Regions from separate parts of the Ruegeria sp. CI5 genome, predicted to be linked through region 1. Evidence: riboswitches for the same ligand, from Rfam matches in the RefSeq annotation. Region 1 holds a riboswitch; the other holds the start of a gene.

Region 1 (7,577 bases):
CTTGTCGACCAGTTGCTGTGACCACGCGGAAGTGGCGGTGAAGGCGGCGAAGGTCAGGGCGAGAAGGCGTTTCATGGCGGGTTCCGATATCAAATGGGTCAGGCTAGGGCATAGTACACGGTGCGGGGTCGACGGAAAGATCATTCTAGGCCTCGGCAGCAGTGCATGATGATCTATGTGCATGGAACAACACGGCTTTGCCTTGTGGGGCGGGCGCTTGAAACAAGGACGTTGCAAAATACGTCTTGCCCAATAGACCAAGGAGCAAGCCATGCCTCAACATCCAAGAACATTCTCTCACATCGGGTTGTCCGTCCCGAACGTGGACGAAGCCGTGAAATTCTATTCCGAGGTTTTGGGATTTTACGTGATCATGCCGCCAACCGACGTGGTCGAGGATGACACGGACATCGGCGTGATGTGCACGGACGTGTTTGGCCCGAATTGGAAAAAACTGCGTATCGCGCATCTGGCGACCGCCGATCGTATCGGGATCGAGCTTTTTGAGTTTGATGGAAACTACGCGCCGGAAAACAACATCGACTTTCGCAGGAACGGGACGTTCCATTTCTGCGTCCAGGATCCTGATGTCGAAGGCTTGGTGGAAAAAATCGTGGCGGCCGGCGGGAAACAACGCATGCCTATCCGATACTACTACCCCGGCGAGAAACCCTACCGCATGGTCTATGTCGAGGATCCGTTCGGGATAGTCTTCGAGATCTACAGCCATTCCTATGAATTGACCTACTCGTCGGGTGCCTACACCTGACCGATGGGTAAAGTGGTACCTTGCAATCGAGGAGGGGCGAGAGCGTGCTGCTTGCAGGCAGCACGCGGCGGCTACAGTTCTTTCCGCGCCCGCAGCGCTGCGGTGATGGTCCCGTCATCCAGATAGTCCAGCTCGCCCCCGATCGGCACGCCCTGCGCCAGCGAGGTCAGGCGGACCTGTCCTTCCAACTGATCTGCAATGTAATGGGCCGTGGTCTGCCCGTCGACGGTGGCGTTCAGGGCCAGGATTACTTCCGTGATGTTTTCGGCGGTGACGCGGTCGCGCAGGCGGGGGATGCGCAGGTCTTCCGGGCCGACGCCGTCCAGCGCCGAGAGCGTTCCGCCCAGCACATGGTAGCGGCCTTTGAACACGCCCGCGCGTTCCATCGCCCACAGGTCGGCCACGTCTTCGACCACGCACAGCTCACCGGTGGCGCGGTCTTCGGAATTGCAGATGTCGCAGATGTCGGTGGTGCCCACGTTGCCGCAGTTCAGGCATTCGCGTGCGGTGGCGGCGACCTGCTGCATGGCGTCCGACAACGGCGTCAGCAGCAGGGCGCGTTTGCGGATCAGGTGCAGCACCGCCCGCCGGGCCGAGCGCGGTCCCAGCCCCGGCAGCTTGGCCATCAGATCGATCAGGGCGTCGATGTCACTGTTCGAACTCATGGCCTGTCCTGCGTGGCTTTGGCGGCGGGGGTTTGAGGGGCGAAGATCAGAACGGCAGCTTGATGTCCGCCGGCAGGCCCATGCTTTCGGTCAGCTTGGCCATTTCTTCCTGCGACCGCTCGGCGGCTTTGGTCTGCGCGTCCTTGATGGCGGCCAGGATCAGGTCCTCGACCACTTCCTTGTCGTCGCTGTTGAAAATCGAGGGGTCGATGTCCAGACCTTTCAGTTCGCCCTTGGCCGAGGCCGTGGCCTTGACCAGGCCCGCGCCGGATTCGCCGACGACCATGATGGTGTTCAGCTCTTCCTGCATCTGCGCCATCTTGGTCTGCAGTTCCTGCGCGGATTTCATCATCTTGGCCATGTCGCCCAGACCGCCGAGTCCTTTGAGCATCTGTATGTCTCCTGTCATTCGATTTGCGGCCTAAATACGGGCCGTCTGCGTCCTTCACAAGGGCAGCGCGCCTTCTGCGCGGATGATCAGTCTTCCTCGAACGGGTCCCATTCGTTTTCGACCTCGGGCAGGGCTTCGGTTTCGACCTTGGCCGCACGGTTCTCGGGTGTTTCAATCCGGGTGATGCGGGCCTTGGGGAACTGTGTCAGAACCGCCTGAACCAAAGGGTGTTCTTCGGCCTTGGCCTTCAGCGCCAGCTCGGCCGCGTCGCGCAGTTCGGCGATGGTGGGCGCGTCCCCGTCCGAGACGATCGAGACCGCCCAGCGATTGCCGGTCCAGCGCTGCAGCGCGGACCCGAGCCGCGCGGCCAGGTCGGTGGGCGCCTTTTCGGTGGGCGTGAACTCGATCCGGCCCGGCTGGTACGAGACGAGGCGGACGCCGTTCTCGACCTCGACCAGCAGCTTCACGTCACGGTTGGAGCGGATCAGCTCGACCACATGCTCAAACGTTGGATAACGCGCCAGCGCGGTCTGCACGTCTTGGGCCAACGCCGCCGTGGGCGCGCCGCCCACACCGCGCGGGGTGGGCGCATGGGCCGAGGCCGTCGCGGTCACGGGCGGGGCGGTGTTGCCGGCAACCGGAACGCCGCCCCCCGGCCCGCCGACGGGCGGCGGAGGGCTGTCCTGAAGGCGCTTGATCAACTCTTCCGGGCTGGGCAGATCGGCCACATGGGTCAGGCGGATCACCGCCATTTCCGCGGCCATCATGGCGTTGGGGGCGGCCGAGACTTCCTCTAGTGCCTTCAGCAGCATCTGCCACATCCGGGTCAGCGCCCGCATCGGCAGCGCCTCGGCCATCTGCTGGCCGCGGGTGCGTTCATCGGGCGATACGGTGGGATCTTCGGCTGCGTCGGGGGTGATCTTTACCACCGAGACCCAATGCGTGATTTCGGCCAGATCGCGCAACACCGCCAGCGGGTCGGCGCCCTCGGCATATTGCGCGCCCAGTTCGGTCAGGGCCCCGGCCGCATCGCCGCGCAGGATCATGTCCATCAGGTCCAGCACGCGGCCCCGGTCGGCCAGTCCCAGCATCGCGCGCACCTGGTCGGCGGTGGTTTCGCCGGCACCATGGCTGATTGCCTGATCCAGCAGCGAGGTCGCATCCCGGGCCGAGCCTTCGGCGGCGCGGGTGATCAGTGCCAGCGCGTCATCCGAGATTTCCGCGCCCTCGGCGGTGGCGATCTTGCGCAGCAGGCCGATCATCACTTCGGGCTCGATCCGGCGCAGGTCGAACCGTTGGCAGCGCGACAGCACGGTGACCGGAACCTTGCGGATCTCGGTCGTGGCGAAGATGAATTTCACATGCTCGGGCGGTTCCTCCAGCGTTTTCAACAGCGCGTTGAAGGCGCTGGTCGACAGCATGTGGACTTCGTCGATGATGTAGATCTTGTACCGCGCGCTGGCGGCGCGATAGCGCACGCTGTCGATGATCTCTCGGATGTCGTTCACGCCGGTGCGGCTGGCGGCGTCCATTTCCAGCACGTCCACATGGCGACCTTCCATGATGGCCACGCAATGCTCGCACTGGCCGCAGGGTTCGGTCGTTGGGCCGCCATTGCCGTCGGGTCCGATGCAGTTCATGCCCTTGGCGATGATCCGGGCCGTGGTCGTCTTGCCGGTGCCGCGGATGCCGGTCATGATGAAGGCCTGCGCGATCCGGTCCGCCTCGAACGCGTTTTTCAGCGTGCGCACCATGGCATCCTGACCGACCAGGTCGGCAAAGGTTTCCGGGCGGTATTTTCGGGCGAGAACCTGATAGGCGGGGCTGGACTGTGTGGTCATGTCTGCTCTGACGGATTCGTACTGACGATGCAGGGTAGAGTTCCAGGTGCCCCGCGTCCACAGCACCGGTGCAGGTTTTTCGCTTTGGCGAGCGCGCGGTGTGAGGCATACTGCGCGGATCAAGTTCAATCAGCCAGTTTCGGGGGGAACGTCTGATGACAAATCTTGTGGTTCATGCATTGCAGGTGGGCGGCGGTACGCTGGCCCTGACCTCGGTTCCCGGCGGTGGCGGCGACTATGAGGGAGACCTGGACCTGATTTCAGCCTGGGCGCCGGGGCTGGTGATTTCGATGACAACCCTTGCCGAACTGGTTTCTGTGGGTGCGGGCGAATTGGGCTGTGACATTCATCGGCGCGCCTGTCGGTGGGCGCATCTTCCGGTCGCCGACTTCTCGGCGCCGTCGACCGAGATATCCGGCCGATGGCCCGAAGTCAGCGCCGCCGCCCGCCATGCGCTGTCGGGCGGCGGGCGGGTACTGGTCCACTGCCGGGGCGGTTGTGGGCGGTCTGGCATGGTTGTTCTGCGCTTGATGATCGAGAGCGGCGAGCAGCCGGAACAGGCCCTGAAACGCCTGCGGGCCGTACGCCCCTGCGCGGTTGAGACTGATGCTCAGATGGACTGGGCCGTCGCCCCAGCGCGCGAGGCACTGGCGACCTGACATTCAGGCGGTTGCGCGGAACTCGCGCTCGGCCCTGACCACGGGCATGATCGCCGTGGCCTGCAGCATCGCACAGGGTCGATCACTGATGACCTGCGCAGGCAGGGCGTCGCTCTGGTCGTCAAACAGCATGTCGGCGTAGGTATCAAGGCAGCCGGACGGTGTGTCGGCGGCCGCTCCGCAATACACGCGGATCCGTTCGGGACGTGCATCGAACCGCGCCGTGCAGCCATGTTCGCAATGGGCCAGTTCGCTGCTGCCTTCCACTTGGAAGTCGGGGGATGTTGCCGCCTGCGCCGTCGCCATTGCCTGCGCGATGGCCCGTGCCATGCGCGCCAGTGCCGGGCAGCTCTTTCCGGTGCGCTGGCAGATTGTTGCCGCGAATTCATGGGTATCGGTCTTCCAAATCATGTTGCGCCCTCCGCGCGCTGGGCGGGGTGGATTTGGACAGACGCCGGTTTCAAGGCCAGACCCTGCCCGGACACCCCGTCCGAGTTTCGGTTTCACGTTTGATGGCAGGTCTCCTGACTTGCGGGTCTTTGCTTTGCCGACCTTCCCAACCTTGCGGTCAGTGGTTTTTCGGCATCGCTCTCCGCCTACAGTTGCGGGGGCAGTCGCGGCCTTGGTCCGCTCCGGAGTTCCGGGTTGGACCGCACCGTGTTCCCTTTTCATCCCGGACCGAAACGGCACGGGAACCATCCCCTCATCGCTAGCGGTGTACCCGGGATCGAGTCAAGACGGTTTCAGCCCGGTTGCCGGAGTGAGTCCCAAGGGAACAGATCAGGCAGTCTGCGCAGCACATTCGAATCCCTGCGGGCACGGGCCAATTGCCAGCCGCCCTGCATTACGATGAACAGGGTGTCCGCAGCATTTTCAGGGTCGGAAACTCCGAACCGCGCGGCGTGATTTCGAACTTCGATGATCCAGCTTTCATACAGACGGTCGGCATGTTCCCGAAACGCGCGGTTGTCGGGGCTTTCGAAAAGGGTGGCGGCGATCGGGCAGGTCTCCCATTGGACCGAGGTGTCGAACAGCTTCGCGATTTTGTGGCACAGAGTGGTGACCCCGTCGCGAAAATCCGCGGCGTCGTTGAATGCCGCAGCGATCATGCTCAACATCCCGTCCGAGGCCCAACTGGCCGCCGCCAGGGCCAGATCCGGCTTGCCCTTTGGAAAATGGTGATAAAGCGAACCCTTGGGGGCTTGCGCTTCGGCCAGCAATTCCGCCAGACCGACACCGTTATAGCCCGAGCGCTGGAACAGTCGGGCGGCAGTCACGATCAGGCGATCTTTGGTGTTTGGTGGACGTTGGGTCATGCAGGCCAAATATTGACAGGCCTAGACCAATTGGTCCAGACACAAAGTATTAGACCGATCGGTCCAGAGTGTTTGGAGGCAAAGATGTTGGATTCGCAGCACGCGGTTGACGTGGAAGACTTTAAGTTTCCGTCGGGCCAGACCCAGCTGGCGGCGCGGCTTTACACTCCGGCGGTCGAGCCGCAAACCGTTGTTGTGCTGAACGGCGCAACAGGAGTGCCACGTGACTACTATCAGCACTTTGCTCGCTGGCTGGCCGCCGAGCGCGGTATGGCTTGCCTGACATATGATTACCGGGATTTCGAGCATTCGCTGACCGGGCGGCTGAAAGACTCGAAGGCCACGATGGCGGACTGGGCGCTGATCGACATGCCCGCAGCGCGTGCCGAGATGCGCCGTCGCTATCCGCGGGCAAAACTGTGGGTGATCGGGCATTCGGTCGGTGGAATGCTGGGTCCGCTGCAACCGGAAATCGAACAGATCGACCGGATGATCTGTGTGTGCGCAGGTTTGGTGACGGTGGCCGATCACCCGTGGCCCTACAAGGGCTTGGCGACTTTGTTCTGGTATGGCCATGTGCCACCTCTGGTGCATCTGCTGGGGTTCCTGCCAGGGAAACTACTGGGATTCGGAGCCGACTTGCCGGCTGGCGTCTATTGGCAATGGCGCAAGTGGTGCACATCGCCCACCAGCTATCTGCCCGAATTGGGAGACACGCTTCCCCAGGCGGATTGGAGCCGGGCGAACGCCGCGGCGGATATCATTGCGTTCGAGGATGACCAGACAGTGCCACCGCCCGCCGTCTGGCGGCTGGCTGAACTCTATGGTCCGACCGCCCGTCGGCACTTGTTGGATCCCAAGGATTTCGGGCTGTCCGAAATCGGTCATATCGGCGCCTTCGCCCGGCGCAGCAGTGCCGTTTGGCCGCGATTGATCGCCTGACCCGCCCGCAAGCGCGGTTTTCAGGAACAACGACGAAATGCAGAGGTTGGATTGACCGGGCCGAATACGCGGCGCGGCGTCAAGTGAGAGGTTGGACATCGACCCAAGCGGGGCTCGTTGTGGCTGCTTCCTTCCGGACCTGACCAGGTTGGCGAGGCGCTTGCCCGCGCCAACCTCTCGACCGCCGATATAGGCATCACGCACCCGCTTGGCAACCCGTCACAAAGACAGGCGTACCCTAAGAAACCCGCGCGCGTCCTGCCCGTCGGTGGTGGCTGCAAAGTGGTCGAGCTCGCGCAGGTAGTTTGCAGCGCGTGGCCCGGTCTTCAGAATCACGGACCGGCCCGCCTGCGGAACAAAGGAAAAGCTTTGGGCGGTGTTTTCCACCGGATCCGGACCCAATCGTCCCGCCAGGTAGTCGCGCAAGATTCCCTGGAGGCTCAGCGGCGGCACCGGGATCAGGCGGGCCGGGTCTGGGACGGGAAAGTTGCCGCCGCCATTGGCTCGGTAGCTGTTTGATGCAACGACGAATTGTTCATCCGGATCGACGGGGCGGCCCTGAAAGGCAAGATCGCGCAGGCGGGAATGGGACGTGTCGATCAACTGGCCGCCTAAATCATATCGCGCGGGCTGGGTCAAATCGAACCTGTAGGTCACCCCATGCAGCACGTCGAAATTGTGCCCGGTGCCCTCGGGGTCGATCAGAACCTGCTCGTCGCTGTTGCCAAGTTGGGAAAACTGGGCAGCCGACATCTCCAGCCACTCGGCGATCTGGCGGCCATCCAGCAGCATGGCGGCCAGTTGGTTTGGAAACACATGCAAGTCCGAGACATGCCTTACGGTGACATCGCCAGCCGGGACTTCGGTGTAATGCCGTGGTCCGGCCCGGCCTCCGAATTTCGAAGGTGCGGCTGCGGACAGAACAGGGAGGGTTTCAAAGGTCGTTCCGGCCAGAACCGATCGCAGGGCTGCCGCCTGTGCTGCGGCGACCAAG
Region 2 (7,577 bases), on a different contig from region 1:
GCAGGCCAGCGACCTCGGTCCCCGGCGCGGTTGGAAATCGGCCTATCCGGTCGTTCAGTGGAGCGTGACATTATGATCGTGGCCGGGCTTGGATTTTCGTCCACCGCGACCTGCGCCAGCCTGCGGGCCGCGTTCGACCGCGCCACTGCCGGGCAGGCGGTGGACGCGCTGGCCACCGCCGCCGAGAAGGCCGGCCATCCGGCGCTGGCCGAATTTGCCGCCGCCTGCGCCCTGCCCCTGCATTTCGCGGACCCGGCCGATCTGGCCGGGCAACGCACGCTCACCTGCTCGCCCCGCAGCCGCGCCACCCATGGCACCGGCAGCGTGGCCGAAGCTTCCGCCCTCGCCGCCGCCGGACCGGGCGCGCGGCTGCTTTCACCCCGACAGATCTCGGAAGACCGCCTTGCCACCTGCGCGGTCGCTATCGGAGGACAGACATGACCGTTCATTTCATAGGCGCCGGACCGGGCGCCGCCGACCTTCTGACCCTGCGCGGACGCGACATCATCGCCGCTTGCCCGGTGTGCCTGTATGCCGGGTCGCTGGTGCCCGAGGAGATCCTGGCCCACTGCCCCGAAGGCGCCCGGATCGTGAATACCGCGCCGATGGATCTGGATCAGATCATGGCCGAAATTCAAGCCGCCCATGACGCCGGTCAGGACGTGGCCCGGCTGCATTCGGGCGACCTGTCGGTCTGGTCGGCGATGGGCGAACAGATCCGGCGCCTGAAACAGATGGGCATTCCAGTCAGCGTGACCCCCGGCGTTCCGTCCTTTGCCGCCGCGGCAGCCGCTTTGGGCACCGAACTGACCCTGCCCGGGCTGGCGCAATCGGTGGTGCTGACGCGGACGCCGGGGCGCGCCTCGTCCATGCCCGAGGGCGAAACGCTGGAAAACTTCGCCCGCACCGGCGCCACACTGGCCATCCACCTGTCGATCGGCAATCTGGACAAGGTGGTGGCCGACCTGACCCCCGCCTATAGCGCCGATTGCCCGGTGGCCGTGGTGTACCGCGCCAGCTGGCCGGACGAGCGGATCATCCGCGCCACGCTGGGCACGTTGAAGGACTCGCTGGACGAAAGCATCTCGCGCACCGCGCTGATCCTGGTCGGGCCGGCACTGGCCGGTGAAGGCTTCGACGAAAGCTGTCTGTATTCAAAGACCTATGACCGTCGCTATCGTCCGCAAAGCGCCGACAGCCCGTGGTCGAGCTGGAGTCACGGCGATGACTAACCCGCCCGGACTGCTCATTTCGGCCCCATCCTCGGGGACGGGCAAGACGACCGTGATGCTGGGCCTGCTGCGCGCGCTGGCCGAGGACGGGCTGACGGTGCAGCCTTTCAAGAGCGGTCCCGACTACATCGACCCGGCCTTTCACCGGGCGGCGGCGGGGCGGGCCTCGTTCAACCTTGACAGCTGGGCGATGGGCGCGCCGTTGCTGGGCGCGATTGCGGCGCAGGCCAAAGGTGCCGACATCGTGGTGGCCGAAGGGTCGATGGGCCTGTTCGACGGAGTCGCCAAGCCGGGAGAACTGGGCCACGGGTCAAGCGCCGAGACCGCGCTGCGCATGGGCTGGCCGGTGGTTCTGGTGCTGGATGTGGGTGGTCAGGCGCAATCGGCCGCCGCAACGGCGCTGGGGTTCCGGATGTATAACCCCGACCTGCCCTTTGCCGGCGTGATTCTGAACCGCTGCGCCAGCCCGCGCCACGAACGCCTGACCCGTCTGGGGATGGAGCGCGCGGGCCTGCCGGTTCTGGGCGTCCTGCCCCGACGCGGCGACCTGACCCTGCCCGAGCGGCATCTGGGTCTGATCCAGGCGGTCGAGCACCCCGATCTGGAAAGTGCGATTGCCGGCTACGCGGAATTTCTGCGCGCGCATGTGGATCTGGAGGCGATCAAGAGGGCGGTCTCCTCGGGCCCCGCGGGGCCGTCGTCGGCCGCGCTGCCGCGCCCTCCGGCGCAACGGATCGCACTTGCCCGGGACGCGGCGTTTTCCTTTACCTACCCGCATCTTCTCGAAGGCTGGCGCGCGGCCGGGGCCGAGATCCTGCCCTTCTCTCCGCTGGCGGACGAGGCGCCGGCCCCGGATGCCGATCTGGTCTGGTTGCCCGGCGGGTACCCCGAACTACACGCCGGAACCCTGGCAGCGGCAGAGCGGTTCCTGACCGGCTTGCGCAAACATGCCGAAACGCGGCCCGTGCATGGCGAATGCGGCGGCTACATGGCCCTGGGCGAAGGGCTGATCGACAAGGACGGCACCCGTCACCGGATGGCCGGGCTGCTGGGCCTTGTCACTTCGTACGAGAAGCGCAAATTCAACCTGGGCTATCGCCGGGCCGAGTTGCTGGCCGACATGCCTGGGTTCTCGGCCGGGACCGCGCTGCGAGGGCACGAGTTCCACTATTCCTCGATCGTCGAGCAGCCCGATGCGCCCCTGGCGCGGGTTTTTGACGCCGAAGGTGCCGAAGGCCCGCAGACCGGATCGCGCCGCGGACATGTCACCGGTACTTTCTTCCATCTGATCGCAGAGGCCAGCGCATGAGCGGTTTCGTTTCCTTCATCGGGTCCGGCCCCGGCGACCCGGAGTTGTTGACACTCAAGGCCGTGGACCGGCTGCAGAAGGCCGACGCGGTTCTGTTCGACGATCTCAGCAGCGGGCCGATCCTGAGCCATGCGCGCAAGGACGCCGACCTTGTGGGCGTGGGCAAGCGCGCCGGGCGGCCCTCGCCCAAGCAGGACCATGTCAGCCGCCTGCTGGTGGAATACGCCCAGACCGGCCAACGGATCGTGCGGCTGAAGTCGGGCGATGGCGGCCTGTTCGGGCGGCTCGAGGAGGAACTGGTGGCCCTGCGCGCTGCCGGCATCGCGTACGAGATCATACCGGGCATCCCCTCGGCCATTGCCGCCGCCGCGGCGGCGGGCATCCCGCTGACCCGGCGGCTGACCGCGCGGCGCGTGCAGTTCGTCACCGGCCACGATGTCAGCGGGAAGCTTCCCGAGGACTTGAACCTGCCCGCGCTGGCCGACCCGGGTGCGACGACGGTGGTGTTCATGGGCAAGCGCACCTTTCCACTGCTAGCCGGCGCGCTGCACGCGCATGGGCTGCCTCTGGATACCCCCGCGCTGATGGCCGAGTCGGTCTCGACGCCAGAGCAATCGCTGCACCGGTCCACCGTCGGTGCCTTGGCCGAGCGCCTGGGCTCCGAGATCGGTACCGCGCCGGCGCTGATCCTATATGGTCCGCTGGCGGAGAGCGACGATGATTGATCTGGTCTTGATCGGGATCGGCACCGGCAACCCGGACCACGTGACCTTTCAGGGCGCGCAGGCGATCCGCACGGCCGATCTGATCCTGATCCCGCGCAAGGGCGCCAACAAGGCCGATCTGGCCGGGGTGCGCGAGGAAATCATCCGCAAGGTCACCGACACACCGCCCCAAATCGCCTATTTCGACATCCCCGAGCGCCGGTCGCAGGATGGCTACCTGCGCGGCGTGGATGAATGGCACGACTCAATCGCCCTGCGCTGGCATGAGGCGATGGCCCGTCACCCCGAGGCGCGCACCGTCGCCCTGCTGATCTGGGGCGACCCGTCGCTCTATGACAGCTCGCTGCGAATCGCGGCGCGGCTGGACCCGCAGCCGAACACGACGGTGATCCCCGGCATCACGGCGCTGCAGGCGCTGACGGCGGCCCATGCCATGCCGATCAACGAGATCGGCGCGCCCTATCTGGTCACTACAGGCCGACGCATCCGCGACGAGGGCTGGCCCAGCGCTGCGGATACGGTTGCGGTGATGCTCGATGGCGAATGTTCGTTCCAGACTTTGGACATGGCCGATTTTGACATCTGGTGGGGGGCGTACGTGGGTATGCCCGAGCAGATCCTGATCAAAGGTCCGCTGGCGGATGTGGCCGACGAGATTCTCCGCACCCGCGCCGAGGCCCGCGCCCGGCACGGGTGGATCATGGACATCTACATTCTGAAAAAGCGCGGGAATTGATGCGAAAGGTCGCAAATGGCGATTGCGCCACAGCGGCATTCACGTCTAAATGGACGGGTCTGGTCCTGCCGGAGACATCCGGATGCTAAGAGGGAATTTGGTGCGGCCTGCGCGCAGGTCAAATCCAAAGCCGCCCCCGCGACTGTAAGCGGTGAGCCCTGTTCAACCAGCCACTCCCGATCCGTTCGGGGGGAAGGCGAACAGAGGCGCTGACCCGCAAGCCAGGAGACCTGCCAGGCGAACAATGAAACACCGGCCGTCGGGTGCGGCGGCACAGGAGGACAGAAAATGACGACACAAACGCAAACCGCATCAACGGCACGCGCTGGCATTCTTTCGGCAGTGTTCGCGGCAGCCCTGGGCCTGGGGATCATCACCCTGGCCGGTCACGTTCAGGCATCGGCGCTGCATGACGCCGCCCATGACGTGCGCCACGCAACCGGCTTCCCCTGCCACTAAACAATGTTCAGTCGCATTCTGACCAGCGCGTTGTTCGCTGGTGCTGCAGCCGGGTTGATCGTCGCCCTGCTGCAGTTGGTATTCGTGCAGCCTGTGTTGCTGCATGCTGAACTGTATGAATCCGGAGAGTTGGTGCATTTCGGAGCCGAAGCCGTCTCGGCCCATCCCGAACTGCCGGGCATGTTCTCGGACCTGACCCGCGACGGGCTGAGCGTGGTGTTCACCATGCTGACCTATACCGGCTATGCGCTGGTTCTGGTCGCCCTGATGTCGCTGGCCGAAGCCCAGGGCCACCCGGTTGACGGGCGCACGGGCGTGCTGTGGGGCCTTGCCGGTTTCATCGCCTTTCACCTGGCGCCGGGCTTCACCCTGGCCCCCGAGGTTCCGGGCGTTGCCGCAGCCGATGTGTTTGCGCGGCAGATCTGGTGGTGGGCAACCGTCGCGGCTGCTGGTGTGGCCATGTGGCTGGTCGCCTTTGGTGGCAACATCGTCAGCTATCTGGTTGCGGCCGTGCTGTTGATGGCCCCGCACCTGATCGGCGCGCCGGAACCCGACGTGTTCACCGGGCCGGTTCCGACCGAGATCGGGGCCCTGTTCGCAGCACGCGCCTTTGGCGTCGGCCTTGTGGCCTGGGTGCTGCTGGGTTCGTTTGCCGGGTATTTCTGGCAAAGCGAGGGCAAGCGCGTCGAAGCCGCGGCCTGATCCCCAAAATCCCACGACCCGCCGGCGCCCAACCGGCGGGTCATTTGCTTTTCAAGGAAACAAGATGACACGCTCGCTTGCTCTTTTTGCGATCGGTCTGGTCTTTGGCGGGGGTGCCGGGTTCGTGCTGGCTGCAGCCAACGGCGTCACCTTCGACGGCCACGACCATTCCGACCCCGCTCAACATGGCGGCCACCACGTCGAGGCCATGGCCCATGACCATAGCACCGCCATCAACCTGCCCGCCGGACCGGACGCGCCGGGGCTGGAGATCGCCGTCACCCCCGACCCGATGGCGGGTTGGAACCTGCATGTGATGCCAAAAAACTTCCGCTTCTCGCCTGAGAATGCCTCATTGACGGACAAGCCCGGCGAAGGCCATGCGCATGTCTATGTGAACGGCGTCAAGCTGGCGCGGCTTTATGGCAACTGGATGCACATCCCAGACCTGCCCAAGGGCGAAGCCACCATCGAGGTCTCGCTGAACGCCAACAGCCACAGCCCGCTGGCCGTGGATGGGGTGCCTGTCAGCGCGTCCGTCACGGTTCAGGTGGACTGAAACGCGGGGATCCGCGCCCGCAGACACAAGCGAAGCCGCCCGCACGGCCGGGCGTCTTCGATCCAGCCATTCGGACTGTTCAGAATGGTCCGACAGGTCGCCGCAATGTCATCGGCATCTGCAACCGGATCGATCCCTGAAAACACGTAAGACGCCAGGCTTTCCCCCTGCATCGCAACCACGGTCGGCTCGTCGCAGCCGCTGAAACAGGCGTGCTCGGCGATCTCGACCTGCCCGTCCAGTCCCGCAACGCGCAGGGCGTCCGATACGGCCTGACGCTCGGCCAGCAAGTCGCGCTCGCCCGCGCAGCTGCTGCAGATCAAAACACGCATGCCACTCGCCTGCCTTTTCCGTTTCACACTGTCGCTTGTGCGGGTTTCGCACCCCCGGCGCAAGCCCGCCACCCACGATATTGTGACTGTACGCAGCCGGGAATTCGGGAAGACTCGGGTAAACCATGACCTGGAGAGCCCGTGATGAAACATCTTGTGTTTTTTCTCGGCCTGCTGGCGCTTCCCGCGCTGGCGGCCGATATCGAACCCAGGCCGGGTTGGGCCGTCCACCCGACGACCAAGACCCATGACGCGCTGGTGGCCGACACGATCGCGGCGGTCAAGGCAAACGGTCTGATCGTGGTCACGCAGGCCGGGCCGACCAAGGCCGCCGCCGCGCGCGGCATCACCATTCCGGGCAATCGGGTGATCGGGGTCTTCAACAACGACTATGCGGTGCGGATTCTGGAACAATCGGTGCCCGCGATGATCGAGGCGCCGATCCGCCTGTACGTCACGGAAAACGAGGACGGGACCGCGACGCTGTCCTACAAGACGCCCAGCCTAGTCTTTGCCCCCTACACCGGCGGCTCCGACGCCTTGCCCGCGATTGCCGAAGAGTTGGACGCCAAATTCGCCGCCATCGCCGATTTGGCTGTCAAATAGTCACACTGGCGTGATGCGGCTTGCGCCGGCCCGGAACCTCCGCAATCTGCTGCGCAACGGAACTTACGGAGCTTGTTCGATGCAGGACCTGTCCCCCCGCGCTGCGGACCTTCTGGCGCAACGGCTGTACGAGGCCGGGTGCCGCCACGCCTTCGGCATGCCCGGGGGCGAGGTGTTGACCCTGGTCGATGCGCTGGAACAGGCCGGGATCACCTTTCACCTGACCAAGCACGAAAACTCGGCCGGTTTCATGGCCGAGGCGGTGCACCACCGCGACGGCGCGCCGGCGGTTCTGGTGGCGACTCTGGGTCCTGGGGCCATGAACGGCATCAATGTCGTGGCCAACGCGCTGCAGGACCGGGTGCCGATGATCGTGCTGACCGGCTGCGTCGATGCCGACGAGGCGCTGACCTACACCCATCAGGTCATGGATCATGCGCAGGTCTATCGCTCGATCACCAAGGGTACGTTCACCCTGACGGCCAAGGGCGCCGACATCATCGCCGACAAAGCGGTGTCGCTGGCCACGCAGGCGCGACCGGGGCCGGTGCATATCGACGTACCGATCTCGGTCGCCGATACCCGGGTGTCTATCGCCAAGCGCCGACGGCTGACCCGGGCCGCCCGCGTCGCGCCCGAGGGCACATGCCTGGAGAAGGCCCGCCGCTGGGTGGCCGAGGCCGAGCGTCCGCTGGCGATCATCGGGCTGGACGTGCTGTATGACGACTCGCGCAGCGTGGTGCGGGCGTTTCTGGAACATTTCGGCATCCCGTTCGTCACGACCTACAAGGCCAAGGGCGTGGTGCCCGAGGATCACCCGCTGTGCCTGGGGGGCGCGGGGCTGTCGCCCTTGGCCGACACGCAGCTTGTGCCGCTGGTCGAACAGGCCGACCTGATCCTGTGCCTGGGCTATGACC

What was found. A riboswitch is a leader RNA that binds a small molecule or an ion and turns the genes downstream of it on or off. The one in region 1 is predicted to bind cobalamin.
Region 2: it holds a riboswitch for cobalamin, as region 1 does, so the genes downstream of both, ACR0BA_RS00410 (CbtB domain-containing protein) here and ACR0BA_RS10925 (hypothetical protein) in region 1, are expected to answer to the same signal.

What each region holds. Positions count from the first base shown of each region.
Region 1 covers NZ_JBQFQN010000003.1:48,643-56,219, reverse strand. Annotated here, with positions in the region: gene ACR0BA_RS10955 (hypothetical protein) at 1-75, opposite strand, end outside; gene ACR0BA_RS10950 (lactoylglutathione lyase family protein) at 272-769, shown strand; gene recR (recombination mediator RecR) at 841-1,434, opposite strand; gene ACR0BA_RS10940 (YbaB/EbfC family nucleoid-associated protein) at 1,481-1,825, opposite strand; gene ACR0BA_RS10935 (DNA polymerase III subunit gamma/tau) at 1,912-3,666, opposite strand; gene ACR0BA_RS10930 (protein-tyrosine phosphatase family protein) at 3,822-4,325, shown strand; gene ACR0BA_RS10925 (hypothetical protein) at 4,329-4,736, opposite strand; cobalamin riboswitch at 4,823-5,038, opposite strand; gene ACR0BA_RS10920 (TetR/AcrR family transcriptional regulator) at 5,069-5,602, opposite strand; gene ACR0BA_RS10915 (alpha/beta hydrolase family protein) at 5,726-6,583, shown strand; RNA gene ffs (signal recognition particle sRNA small type) at 6,665-6,763, opposite strand; gene ACR0BA_RS10905 (5'-nucleotidase C-terminal domain-containing protein) at 6,803-7,577, opposite strand, start outside.
Region 2 covers NZ_JBQFQN010000001.1:86,959-94,535, reverse strand. Annotated here, with positions in the region: gene cbiE (precorrin-6y C5,15-methyltransferase (decarboxylating) subunit CbiE) at 1-76, shown strand, start outside; gene ACR0BA_RS00435 (cobalamin biosynthesis protein) at 73-441, shown strand; gene cobM (precorrin-4 C(11)-methyltransferase) at 438-1,232, shown strand; gene ACR0BA_RS00425 (cobyrinic acid a,c-diamide synthase CobB) at 1,225-2,541, shown strand; gene cobA (uroporphyrinogen-III C-methyltransferase) at 2,538-3,266, shown strand; gene cobF (precorrin-6A synthase (deacetylating)) at 3,259-4,002, shown strand; cobalamin riboswitch at 4,046-4,254, shown strand; gene ACR0BA_RS00410 (CbtB domain-containing protein) at 4,291-4,461, shown strand; gene ACR0BA_RS00405 (CbtA family protein) at 4,465-5,163, shown strand; gene ACR0BA_RS00400 (hypothetical protein) at 5,228-5,722, shown strand; gene ACR0BA_RS00395 (DUF1636 family protein) at 5,710-6,054, opposite strand; gene ACR0BA_RS00390 (DUF302 domain-containing protein) at 6,199-6,660, shown strand; gene ACR0BA_RS00385 (thiamine pyrophosphate-binding protein) at 6,740-7,577, shown strand, end outside.